Regions from separate parts of the Marinobacter sp. SBS5 genome, predicted to be linked through region 2. Evidence: predicted binding sites of a transcription regulator. Region 2 holds the regulator's gene; the other holds the start of a gene.
What was found. Region 2 encodes LexA, which represses DNA repair genes until DNA is damaged. Its sites were predicted from a motif close to CTGTNTNNNNANACAG; they were not measured.
Positions count from the first base shown of each region.

Region 1 (6,679 bases), 110 kb from region 2:
CCGGCTTGCTATCTGATTTAAGCAGCAGCGCCAATGAATCACGGACGGCTTCATCGTCCTCTACTACGTACACAGTCTGCGGGGTATCAGTCATGAAAGTTCACTCTCCTGTCCGTTTTGTTATAGGCCCAATCAGTGAATGGACGGATCTTTCTGATCGTCCCGAGCGTGCTCCTGGCGCTCATGTTCACGCATTTTTTCTAATCGTTGCTGGATAATGCCAAAAACGCTTTGCTTAGGGTACCTGCCTTTGCTGTCGGCTTTGCCTGCCGGCTTACCCAACAACAGTGTAATCGCGTCTTCTACGCGAGCAACCGGGTACACCGAAAACTTACCCGCTTTGGCTGCTTGCAGTACTTCACTATCCAACATCAGGTTCTGCACATTGGTGTGAGGAATAATAACGCCCTGCGTACCGGTTAGGCCGCTTTTGAGCTCACACGTGGCAAAGAAGCCTTCAATCTTTTCATTAACCCCACCAATGGGCTGTACCTCGCCAAACTGGTTCACCGAGCCGGTAATCGCCAGATCCTGACGGACAGCAACGCCGGATAACGTTGATATCAAAGCGACCAACTCAGCCAACGATGCGCTGTCACCGTCCACCTCACCATAGTTCTGCTCAAAGGTCAGACTGGCAGACAAATGCATCGGATCGTTCATGGCAAAATGCGACGACAGCCAGGAACTGAGAATCATCACACCTTTGGAGTGAATGTTTCCGCCCAACTTCACGTCACGTTCAATGTCGATGATCTCACCGTCACCATAGTAACAAGAAGCGGTTACCCGGTTAGACAAACCAAACTCGAAACCGCCAGTTGATAAAACAGATAGCGCATTCACCTGCCCTACACAGGTACCGGTAGTGCTCACCAGCGTTGAACCGTCCCGTATGGAATCGTAAAAATGATCACGAATCCGGCTGTCACGATAGCGGGCGCTTTCCAGCGCACGGTTGACATGCGCATCGGTAATCAACCGAGCACCGGCTTGCCGGGCCCAGAAGTCCGATTCCCGGAGCAGATTGGCGATGTCGGCTGCATGCAACGACAGGCGATCTTGGTGCTCTGCTCGGCGCGCGCTGTATTCGATGATTCGGGCGACCGCTTTGGCGTTGCAGTGCAACAGTTTTTTCTCAACCACCAAGCTGGCTATAAATTTGGCGTACTGCACCTGACTGTCGACGGTTCGATACATCTCATTCTCAAAGTCCGCCGTCACCCGAAACAGCTCTGCGAACTCAGGGTCGTATTCTTGAAGCAACATCCAGGTTTCGCGATCGCCGAAGAGCACAATTTTCACATCCAGCGGCACAGCTTCAGGCTCTACAGAGATCGTGCCTGACAGAGTCAATTCCCGTTCGAGAGAATTAATTTCAATTACATGCGACCGAAGTGCGCGTTTTAACGCATCCCAAACGAACGGCTGCTCAAGTACCTTCTCCGCATCCATCAGCAGATAACCACCATTGGCTCGGTGCAAGCTGCCCGGACGAATCAGAGAGAAGTCGGTAAACACCGTGCCTTTGTACGTGACGTTCTCCACATAGCCGAACAGACTGTGGTAAGTGGGATTTTCTTCTACCACCACGGGTACTTCGCTATTGCTTTGATGCACTAGAAGGTTGATCAAATATCGTCGCGGCGCCTTTCTATCCAACGAGGCATAGGCCATCGCAGCCTGCTCTTCGCCGTCTTCCAGAAAGATATCCAGATTTTCAGCCAAATCTTTGCGAACGGCTTTCAGGTAGGTGACGACATCCGAATACTTCTCATACTTGGCTTCCAGCTCATCAAGCTGATGCCCGGATATGCCTTCGAGTGTTTCCTGATTTAACGCCTGCTGCTTTTCGGCGTACTCCAGTTCCCAGTCGGCCAACTTGCGAAGTGCTTGCCGGAGCTTTTTCTCCAACTTGTTAATGACTTCTTCAAATTTGTCACGCTGAGCATCGGTCAACTCTTTAAAGCTGTCCGGCGTGTGCGGCTGGTCTCCGTTCATGGCCACCAACCTGTATCCGCCGGGCGTACTCACCGTCAGGCTGACCTTCTTGCGTCGAGCCTGCGCTGCCACCTTTTCCAGCTCGTCTTCCTGCATTTTTACGTAATCATTTTTCAGGCTTTCGGCTCTTTCAAGGAAGCCGTCACCTTCAAATGTCTGCGGAATCATTTTGACCAAGCGGGACATCAGTTTTTCCATGTCCAGCTTCAACTGATTGCCCATGCCTGCAGGAAGTTTTAGAAGCGTCGGGTTCCGGGGCTCTTCGAAATTGGCGACATAACACCAGTCGTGGATTTGCTGTTTGGTGTCAGTGTGATGCTCAAGATAGCGCAGCATCATCGTACGCTTGCCCAGCCCGTTTCGGCCAACCGCGTACACGTTATAACCGCCATGGGGCATAGCCAACGCAAAGCGAACGGCCTCTTCAGCGCGATTTTGGCCCACAATTTCAGCCAAGGGCTCCAATTGCCGGGTCGTTTTGAATGGCAGGTCTTTCAGAACACAAGCTTTGTACAACTGTTGCAAGGGCAATGACTTCAAGTTCGGTACCCGTCGAGGTCGATTTCAAATGGTAAAAACAACCTTGCATTGTAGTGCCTGCGTTCCTGACTGTCGCGCATCACTTCCGCTTTTATCCAATTAGGCCCTAATCACCGGGCAATATCGAGAATCGAAGGACTTTACAACCGAATTGCTAGATAATCAGACCAAACCCGCATCCAGGCTGGCAGCCACATACATACCAAGCTCTTCGCACTGCGACACAAACTCTTCTTTGTAATCACCCCGACAAATCAACGGTTCGTTAACCAATTTCCAACGCAATCCGGTGGTGATACTTTCAATAGCTCGTCGCGTACCAGTGCCATCGTGCCCAGCACGAATATAAAATGCGAATGGGAGACCTTGGGCCTCTTCAAGACAGGGGTAGTAACTTCGGTCGAAAAAATCTTTGAGGGCCCCGGACATATAACCGAGATTTTCAGTGGTACCGAGGATGATGGCATCACAGGCCAGGACATCCTCGGGGCCGGCGTCCAGCGGTGCTTTCACAACCACTTCAACCGCTTCAATATCCGGGTGACGGGCGCCGTTTTCAACGGCTTCCCGCAACCGCAAGGTATTCGGAGATGGGGCATGAGCCACAATAAGCAGTCGCTTCATAATCCACCTCCACTACCTGTTGTTAAAGAAGCTCTCCGCTCACTTCAGCCGGTGCCGCCGCAGCTTCTGCCTCTGCTTTTGACACGGGCTTAGGCATTAGCTTCTCACGGACTTTGGCCTCGATTTCTTGAGCCACGTCCAAATGCTCTTCCAGGTACTTGCAAGCGTTAGCCTTACCCTGGCCAATCTTGTCGCCATTATACGCGTACCAAGCACCCGCCTTATCAACAAAGCCTTCTTTGACACCCATATCGAGCACTTCGGCCATGTGGTAAATGCCCTTACCGTACATGATCTGGAATTCAGCCTGTCTGAACGGCGGAGACACCTTGTTTTTCACAACCTTCACACGGGTTTCGTTACCAACCACTTCGTCACCGTCTTTGACCGCACCAATACGGCGGATATCCAGACGCACAGACGAATAAAATTTCAGAGCATTACCACCGGTGGTTGTTTCCGGGCTACCGAACATTACACCGATCTTCATACGAATCTGGTTAATGAACACCATCAAGCAATTGGCGTGCTTGACGTTACCGGTCAGCTTACGCAAAGCTTGAGACATCAAACGGGCCTGAAGACCTACGTGACTGTCACCCATCTCGCCTTCAATTTCCGCCTTCGGTGTCAGTGCGGCTACCGAGTCAACGATGATGACGTCAACGGCGTTGGAACGCACCAGCATGTCGGCAATTTCCAAAGCCTGCTCACCGGTGTCAGGCTGCGATACCAGCAAGTCGTCTACGTTGACGCCCAGCTTCTCAGCGTAGATAGGGTCAAGCGCATGCTCGGCATCGATAAAGGCACAGGTTTTACCCTGCTTCTGGGCTTCGGCGATCACCTGAAGGGTCAAGGTGGTTTTACCAGAACTTTCAGGACCGTAAATTTCAACAATCCGGCCGTATGGCAAGCCGCCTATACCCAGAGCAACATCCAGCCCAAGAGAGCCGGTAGATACCGCAGGAATGGCTTCGCGGGGCTGATCACCCATTTTCATCACGGCGCCTTTACCGAATTGGCGTTCAATCTGGCCAAGTGCTGCGCTAAGTGCTTTCTTGCGGTTGTCTTCCATTATTGCCCTACCTTGTTTACCTGAACGACTGAACCTCAAAATCTTTGCGGTCAGCAGCGACATTCAAAAGAATACACCGAAGGCTATTCAGTGTTTTCCTGTATATTTGAACAGTATTAAAACATAAGCGTTCGCAGAGACCAACCCCCGGTAAAGCGAAAAACATCACAGCGTTCTCAGAAACTCTGCAACCCCTTGCAGAACATACAAAACCGCCTGACGCCGCACCTCATTACGGTCACCATCAAAGCGCTTTACACTAGCCTCGGTACGCTCACCCTCCACCCCCCAGGCAAACCAGACGGTGCCCACAGGCTTGCCCTCACTACCGCCGCCCGGACCGGCGATGCCGCTGATCGCCACAGCCACATCGACGTTTGCCGCTTTTATCGCTCCTGCGACCATCTGTCGAACCACCGCCTCGCTCACAGCGCCATGTTCTATAAGCGCGGACTCTTCCACGCCCAAAATGGCCCGCTTGGCTTCGTTGCTGTAGGTCACCAGCCCAGCCATCATGAACTCCGACGACCCGGCCTTATCGGTCAGCACTTTGGCCACCCAGCCTCCGGTGCAACTTTCTGCTGTCGCAATGGTTCGGCTCTGTTGCTTTAGAACCGCGGCCAACTGATCTCCAGCCTGTTCAAGTGCCTGTTCTGATACCTGCACCATTTGATCTCCCGTTAGAAACCACCCACAAACCCACGATCAATTTTGTCTTTCAAACGCCAAACCCACTTCCCGGAAAAAGCGAACGGGCCGTAACTCCCTACCGCGACTTTGTCGCCACAGGCAATAAGGTACAACGTATTGGCTCGCGGCTGAAAGGCAGTGAATTCACCCGATTCTGTCGCTGCACGCAGATTGGCCGCCAGCACGGGCGCCGCACGAACCGCATGCACACCGGACCGGTTTAACGCTTGGTCCAATCGACTACAGGCATCGCCCGCCGCGAAAACCTCCGGATGAGACACGCTTTGATGACACTCATTCACCAACACAAAGCCTTGGGTATCCACAGCCAGCCCACTGGCTGCCAGAAAAGAAAATGACTCGGCACCGGTTACGGCCACAACCAGATCCGGGCGTAGGGACGCGCCATTCGTGAGGATCAGATAACGGCCCGCCGCCTCAGCTCGCTGCTCAACAATCTCCACACCTAATTTTGTCAGCTTCCGCTGGGTTAACTTACGTAAGCGATGACTAAAGTCAGGCAGGAGCCCCTGATTGCCTGTTATCAAAGTTACCCGGGCATCCGTTTCAGCGCCCTCTCGGCGGGCATGGGCTATCGCCATGGCCAGCTCTGCACCTGCTGCACCTCCACCTATTACAACCAAATCCCGGGCCTTAGCCTTAGAACCATCAATGTGGCGCAACCACTGCTGGTGAAACTGCTCCAATGGCTTAATGCTCAGCAGCGGCCCGGTGTACCCACGCAGACTCTCGAGATTGGTTTTCGCGCCAATATCGATTGAAAGCCAGTCGTAAGCCAGCAAACTCCCTTCCGCCAGCTGAATCTGCTTAGCGTCCGCCGATATTTCCACCACACGACTGAGTACAAGCGTGGCTCCGGCAGCTTTGGCCAACGGTTCAGCGTCGATTCGACATTGGTCCACGGTGTAATGCCCGGCAATCCAGCCGGGAATCATGCCTGAGTAGTATTGCCATCTCGAGGGCGTCACCAAAACCAACTCAACGTCTTTCAGGGGCGCTTTCACCCATTGTTCGAGAGCAATCAGGTGCGCATGGCCAGCCCCCATCAGAACCAGTCGTTTCATAACGCACGCGATGAGTGGCGGCGGCACAACACAAACAAAGGTATTCTCAAGTGCAACTCCATCTGGTTAGATAACAAGGTTATCGCTTCTGACCCGCTAATCCCCGAAATGTTACGGAGTACCTTGTTTACGTGCCACGCACTTCCCCGGTTCAACCTGAACTCTCCATCATCGTACCGGTGCTGAACGAGGCGGCAGCATTACCGAATTTATTGGCGCATTTGTCACATTGGCAACAACGAGGCGCCGAAGTCGTCTTAGTCGATGGCGGCAGCATAGACCAAACCGTAGATATTGCCCGCGGCGCAGGCTTTGAGATCATCACCACTTCAGCCGGCCGTGCCAGTCAGATGAACGCCGGAGCGCTAGCCTGCCACTCAGAACATTTGCTCTTTCTTCACGCCGACACACGGCTACCCGACAATGCAGACTATATTCTGGTCCGCACATTCACCTCCAGCTCTCTGGTGTGGGGCCGATTTGATGTAGCCATTGAAGGGCGCTCAAAGATGCTGCCGGTGGTCGCGACACTGATGAACTGGCGCTCGCGCCTCACCGGCATTGCTACCGGAGACCAGGCGTTGTTTATGACTCGAGAGCTGTTCAACAAGGTCGGCGGCTTTCCCGAACAACCGCTGATGGAAGACATTGAAATCAGTAAGCG
Region 1 covers NZ_JBLWAZ010000003.1:601,491-608,169, forward strand. Annotated here, with positions in the region: gene fixJ (response regulator FixJ) at 1-94, opposite strand, end outside; gene ACNQ6O_RS09855 (Lon protease family protein) at 133-2,541, opposite strand; gene ACNQ6O_RS09860 (flavodoxin family protein) at 2,704-3,165, opposite strand; gene recA (recombinase RecA) at 3,188-4,240, opposite strand; gene ACNQ6O_RS09870 (nicotinamide-nucleotide amidohydrolase family protein) at 4,406-4,909, opposite strand; gene ACNQ6O_RS09875 (FAD-dependent oxidoreductase) at 4,921-6,015, opposite strand; gene ACNQ6O_RS09880 (TIGR04283 family arsenosugar biosynthesis glycosyltransferase) at 6,147-6,679, shown strand, end outside.
Region 1: a site for LexA is predicted at 4,339-4,354, ahead of recA (recombinase RecA). Genes of this name have one in related genera too.

Region 2 (6,679 bases):
GGCTGATTAGCCTCTGCGCAAGGCTGCGTCGTGCAGGCCCACTAATGCCGATAGTCAGCCCCGGAATTTCCATTTCGGTTTCTCTATCAGACATAACCGCGTTCTTGGAGCCATTGATGAGTGGTTTCGGTCCAGGAATGGGTCAGATTGTGGAAGCTGAGTTCTTGAGAGTCTCGGAACTTTTTACGAAGGGCCGCCAAGTCGTTTGCGTTATTCGCTAATTGCTCCAACACCACCCAGTCGTTCCAAACACTGGAAAAATGCCAGTTTGGGTTGTCGATATCGCAGTCCGGTAACCGATAATGCAACGTTGGACGGCTCTTGATACGGGGGTCTCGAACATATTCTGCCAGTAAGTCCGCATCGAGATGGGCGAATAATGGGAGCAAGTCTAATGCTCGGTTACGGGTTGGGTTGCTGTCAAGATAGTCTCTCATCAAACCTTTTAGGTCCGGTGCGTAGTCATCCCGCATGAGCTTCTCGGTGTATTTGTTGCTCCAAGGCTCGATATACGTGGTGAATTTACGACTGATATCGATTTGATGTCGGGATTTGAGCCATTCATACAGTGCTGCGAATGCCTGCAAGTAGCGAACGATCGTGCCCGGCTCCAAATCCGGCAGTTCAGGGTTGAGCTGCAGGCCGAAGGCAAAATAGATCGCTTCCCGGCTACCCAACGCGCCCAAGTCGCGCAGTTCGTCCACCAGTGTTTCCATGATAGGCAGTTTGGACATTGGTAGAGGTGGACCAACGATTTCCAGAGGTACTATTTTCTCGGCGGCAAAATCGATGGCATCCATAGCGTGGGAGGCGAGCTCCCGAATGGAGGTTGGCAGGCCTTCATCGGCAAAGTTGAGGTCTTTGATTGGGTCTGAATCCAGCTCGATCGTATAATCTCCATCCTCTGTTTTGAGGCTGGTTACATAACGGGACTGGAGCTCGGGGTCGCCACCAAGCAACCGACTGGCATGCTCTATAAGTGCATCATAACTAAGCCCGGATAGCTCGATTTCTACACCAACCTTTCGTTCGCTTCCATCTGCAGTGTGGCTGTTAACGGGCATATTGCTGAGTTTTGAAGAGCTCATAGTATGTCGGAGTTCCTTTGAAGACTTTATGCATAACCATAACACAGGGGTATGTCGTTTCCCGTTACTGTCCATAAATGTTCGAACGCAGACTTTACACTGGATAAAACACTGTATATAGTCAAATCACTGTATAAACAACCAGTCATCATTATCTGGAGTGTCCCAACATGAAACTAACCGCCAGGCAGTCCCAAGTACTGGATATTATCCGGCGTTATCTTGATGAGACTGGCTATCCGCCAACCCGCGCCGAAATTGCGGCTGAACTGGGTTTTCGTTCGGCAAATGCTGCTGAGGAGCATTTGAGAGCTCTGGCGCGAAAGGGTGCGATAGAAATGGTGCCAGGGGCGAGTCGCGGAATACGTCTGCCAGAAGCCGAGCCTGATCTGGGTTTGCCGGTTATCGGTCAAGTGGCTGCCGGTAGCCCGATTCTGGCGCAGGAGCATGTCGAAGATCATTGTGCGCTCCAACCAAGCTTCTTTTCACCGAAAGCGGATTATTTGCTGCGTGTGCGAGGAATGAGTATGAAAGATATCGGCATCATGGATGGCGACTTGCTGGCGGTGCACCGGACTCAAGACGTTCAAAACGGTCAGATTGTTATCGCCCGTGTGGGCGATGAGGTCACCGTTAAACGGTTCCGTAAGGAAGGCAATAAAGTTTGGCTGATTGCCGAGAATGAAGAATTTAGCCCCATCGAAGTCGATCTGGCTGAGCAGGAACTCTTTATCGAAGGGTTGGGTGTTGGTGTCATTCGGCGCTCAGAGTTGCACTGATAGCTTGAAAGTCGACACGTGAATAACGCAGGTAGGTGAGTGATGGAACAGTTGAGCTTCAATCATAATATGGCGTTTCAACCCGCGGCAGTGGTCTCGGCGCATGCAGCTTCATCGCGTTACCGTCGACCTGAGCCTCGCCGCTCGGCATCGGGGCAGGCTGATTTTCGGGGTAACGTTACCGAGATCATATTGCCGGAAGGCCAGGTTGAGAACTTTCAGCTACTGTTGCCAATGTTGACCCAACTGAACCAGGAAAAACGTTGGTTGGCCTGGATAGATCCACCTCATTCATTGGTAGGGAAGTGGCAAAATATGCATGGCATCGTTACTGGTGAAATTCTGGTACTGCGCTCAACACCTGAAATTCCGGCCCAACAGCTGGCTGAGTTGGCGTTGGGTGCTGGCACCTGCCATGCGGTTGTGTTGTGGACCAACAAGCTGGCGCGCTCTGCCTTTGAATCGCTTCAAAAGGCATCCGCGAAGGGGAACAGTCACGGAGTTGTGCTGCGCCAGAGGTGAGTGTCGATTAGTGCAGTGTGTAGTGAGGTTGGGCGTCGCCAAGTTCGCCCTCCTCGTCTCCCCAGTCAACTTCTTCAGAAATCGTTCCAGTAGCCTCGATGCCTGCCGCTATCATGGCTTTTGCGATGCTCATGTCCCGGTCGGCCATCATTTCCTTCGCTTCGGGGGAGAAAGATATGCGGACCAGTGGTGCTGCATCGTCATCAACGCGACGTAAGGCGTAGTCGCCGTTAGGCAGTTCAACGATCTCAAAAAACGATGGTGACATTCTTTAGGCCTTTGCTTGGTGCAATTTGTTCGTGGGTTGTACTCAGTGGTTCTGGGCTGTGATTACCACTCGTTGTGTCTATCTTCTACGGCTCGGGCAAAATCCGTCATGGCTGTCAGGGTTTCTCTTAAACTCTTGGCTGAGCGATCTGCTACATCCTCTGTTGAAATAGCAATGATGTTGTCCGCGGATACCGTCTTTTTCGGCGCCGGCGGCTGCTTCAGTGCTTTTTCAAGTTGTGCAAGATGATTCCACCAGCTGGATGGTGTGTATTGCAGCGTTTCCAAATCCTCGAGATCTTGGGTCTCATAGGGGATTCTGGTTTTGAGCTCATCGAGTGATAGTGGTTCTGCATCTTTCTGCTGATGGTGCTGCGCAATCATGACCACCAAAGCGCTTCGCGCCCGAAGCATAAGCTCGATAATGCCTTGGGTTATAGCCTCTTTCAGGATTGCGCTTTGGGGGTTAACTTGAGCTTGCTCAATGGGTTGCTCCAGCTGTGAGAGTAATATCTTGGCCAGATACAGTTTTTGGGAAGTCATTGAATACCATTGAGACGCCATAGTTGCCCTGCGCAGGATTAAACCGATTCAACAAAATTAGCCGCTCAGTGTATCATTTTTAATCAGGCTTTTCCTCCTGATCTGTTTGGTACTTAGACACAAGAAGCTACAAAGAATCCCTTGAAACAAGCGTTTGAATTTGGCAAAAAGGGCCACTTGGAGCAATTCATGGATGCTCATAAGATCATTGTTGGAGATTAAGGGATGCGAAGCCGATTGTTAGCAGCGGTCACTGTTGCTGCGTTGAGTGTGTCTGGTTCCGCGTGGGCCAAGGTGGCTCTAGAGGAAGCGAAACGGTTAAAGAGCGAATTGACACCGGTTGGCGCGGTGAGGGCCGCCAACAACGCCGGTACTATTCCTGCTTGGCAGGGTGGTTTGGTAACACCTCCAGCGAATTGGAAAAAGGGAACGGTTGAAGAGAATCCCTTTCCTGACGATGAGCCGCTGTTCGTTGTAACCCGGGAAAATCTGGATCTGTACCGAGACAAGCTCACGGACGGGCATGTTCAAATGCTTGAGCAGTATGGCCCCAACTTTTTTATGCCGGTCTATAAAACTCGGCGCACGGCTGCATTTCCCGAAGAGGTTTACCAAAAATCTTACGAGAATGCCTTGAATGCCGAGTTACTGGATAATGGTAACGGGGTTCGCGATACCATTATGACCAGTCCTTTCCCGATTCCGAAAAACGGGTTGGAAGTGATCTGGAATCATATCCTTAGGTATCGGGGAGAAGAGGTCTCATTCCGAAGTGGCTCAGCAACGCCCCAGCGAGATGGTTCATTCAACCCGGTGGTTAATCAGTACGATTATTACTTTGCGTATAGCCGGCCGGGGGCAGATCTTGCCGACATCGATAACAAAATTTTCTTCCTTAAAACAGATACCTTAGCGCCCAGCACTCTGGCCGGTACCATCACCCTCGTGCATGAGACTCTGGATCAGGTGCGTTCACCTCGCTTGGCGTGGCGCTATGATTCCGGTTCCCGCCGCCTGCGTCGTTCGCCAAACCTGGCATATGAAACGGATCTGCCGAACTCTTCGTCGTTGCGGTCAGTGGATCAAAAAGATATGTACAACGGTGCCCCGAATCAGTATGACTGGGAGCTGAAGGGCAAGCGTGAACTGCTGGTGCCGTACAACGCCTACAAACTTCACGATGGCGATGTTCGCCCGGATGACGTGATTCGCGCTAACCACATTAACCAGGAGCTGGCCCGTTATGAGCTGCATCGGGTTTGGGTGGTAGAAGCGAAACGCCGGACGGGTATCCAGCACATTTACGCTCGCCGAGTGTTTTACATCGATGAGGACAGTTGGCAGATCCTGGCATCAGAGGAATACAACGACAAAGGCGAGCTATGGCGTGTTTCCGAAGCGCACAACATCAGCTATTACAGTCAACCCGTGTTCTGGACTACTATGGAAATGACGTACGATCTCAAGGCTCAGCGTTATTACATTGATGGTCTGGATGACGGCTACCCGGCTTACGATTTTGCACCAGGGTATCGTCGAAACGAATTTACAGCTTCTGCTGCCCGCCGGGCGGCCCGCCGGTAAATGACTACCCCAAGCCGCTACCCAGCCGGGCAGCGGCTGCATTGCTGGTTTCGCCAGATCGCGCTCGCATCAACTCTATAGGTGACCTAGTGGTGGCTAATCCAGATGTTCTCCTGGCAGATCTCGATTCATTACACGAACAGCTTGAAGCGGCACTCAATGCTGAAGATTGGGATGCACTCATAGTTCTCAATCAACAGGTTAAACCCGTTGTTGATCCTTTAATGGATGCAATGGAGCGAGGGGCGGTGTCACCTACGCAGGTCAAGCAGCGTTTGGAGGCTCTCAACCGGTTTGTTGAAGCTGCGGGGCAGGGCGCTGCGAAAGCTCGGGATGAAGCTCGAGAATCGCTGCAAGGTGTTAATCAAAACCGCAATGCAGCGGCGACATACGCCAACGTTTCCACCAACCGTTCTAAGTAATTTCTGGTTTTGTTTAGGTAAGAACCGGCAGAAGTGTCATAAAATTGACTCCGGGCCGAAGACAGTCTTAAATACGGCTCAAATCCTTCGACAGAGATCTTCGTGAATGCCTCAAAATAACAAAGTGCTGGTGCTCAGCGACGACGAAGCCAGACGACGTGATCTAATCACCATTCTGGAGTTTGTCGGTGAAGAGCAGATTGTTGCCGGTGACGAGGCTATGGCGCTTTTGCAGAGTGGCGAGGCGGACCAGATAGACAATGCATCCGTTGCGGTGGTTCATGGTGAAGATAGAAGTGCCAAGACCGTGATCGCTTCCGTTTGTGAAGCAACACGGGGGCTGCCTATTCTTCTCGTGGGTGAGCTCGATGCGACACAGTTGCCGGAAGAACATGCTTCGCGGTTGATTGCGCACATGGAATGGCCGCTGAACTACACCAAGTTCGTCGATTCGTTGTATCGCGCGCAGATATACCGTGATCAGTTTAGTCGTACTTTGGATCGCGGCATGCAACGGGGTGTTCAGCTGTTCCGCAGTTTGGTGGGGACCAGTCGGCGCGTGCAACAGGTTCGCCAGTTGATGGAGCAGGTGGCGGATAAAGACGTTAGCGTTTTAATCACGGGTGAATCAGGGACAGGTAAAGAGGTCGTCGCTCGCAACTTGCACTATCACTCCTCGCGCCGGGACAAGCCGTTCGTGCCGGTCAACTGTGGCGCGATTCCCGCAGAGCTGTTGGAGAGTGAGCTATTCGGCCATGAAAAGGGTGCCTTTACGGGAGCGATTACGGCTCGCGTCGGCCGCTTCGAGCTTGCCGAAGGTGGAACCCTGTTTCTGGATGAGATCGGCGACATGCCGCTCAATATGCAGGTCAAAATTTTGCGAGTGCTGCAGGAGCGCACCTTCGAGCGGGTAGGCAGTAACCGGACTCAGTCAGCTGATGTCCGCATTATTGCCGCTACCCACAAGAATCTCGAGGACATGATTGAGGCAGGGGAGTTTCGCGAAGATCTTTATTATCGCCTGAACGTATTCCCCATCGAAATGCCGGCTCTGAGAGAGCGCGTTGAAGACCTTCCGTTGTTGATCAACGAGCTGATCTCCAGAATGGAAAAGGAGAAGCGAGGCTCTCTCAGAATGAACTCGGCGGCGATCATGAGCTTGTGTCGGCACGACTGGCCAGGCAACGTCAGGGAGCTGGCGAACCTGGTTGAACGGCTTGCGATAATGCACCCTTACGGCGTGATCGGCGTGCAAGAGTTGCCGAAGAAGTTTCGCTACGTGGACGATTACGACGAGAATCGCCCGGTAGAGGATACCGGCATGCCGTCCGCCATCCCGGGTTTGGTGGGGCTCGACTCTCCGGCATTGCTTCCGGTGAACGGTATTGATCTTAAGGATTACCTGTCCAGCTTGGAGCGGCAGCTTATTCAGCAGGCCTTGGATGAAGCCTCCGGTGTGGTGGCAAGAGCGGCC
Region 2 covers NZ_JBLWAZ010000003.1:490,942-497,620, reverse strand. Annotated here, with positions in the region: gene ACNQ6O_RS09415 (gamma-glutamyl-gamma-aminobutyrate hydrolase family protein) at 1-94, opposite strand, end outside; gene ACNQ6O_RS09410 (amidoligase family protein) at 87-1,088, opposite strand; gene lexA (transcriptional repressor LexA) at 1,259-1,867, shown strand; gene ACNQ6O_RS09400 (cell division inhibitor SulA) at 1,910-2,389, shown strand; gene ACNQ6O_RS09395 (hypothetical protein) at 2,397-2,657, opposite strand; gene ACNQ6O_RS09390 (DUF6586 family protein) at 2,720-3,199, opposite strand; gene ACNQ6O_RS09385 (DUF1329 domain-containing protein) at 3,425-4,783, shown strand; gene ACNQ6O_RS09380 (SOS cell division inhibitor) at 4,876-5,205, shown strand; gene ACNQ6O_RS09375 (sigma-54 dependent transcriptional regulator) at 5,312-6,679, shown strand, end outside.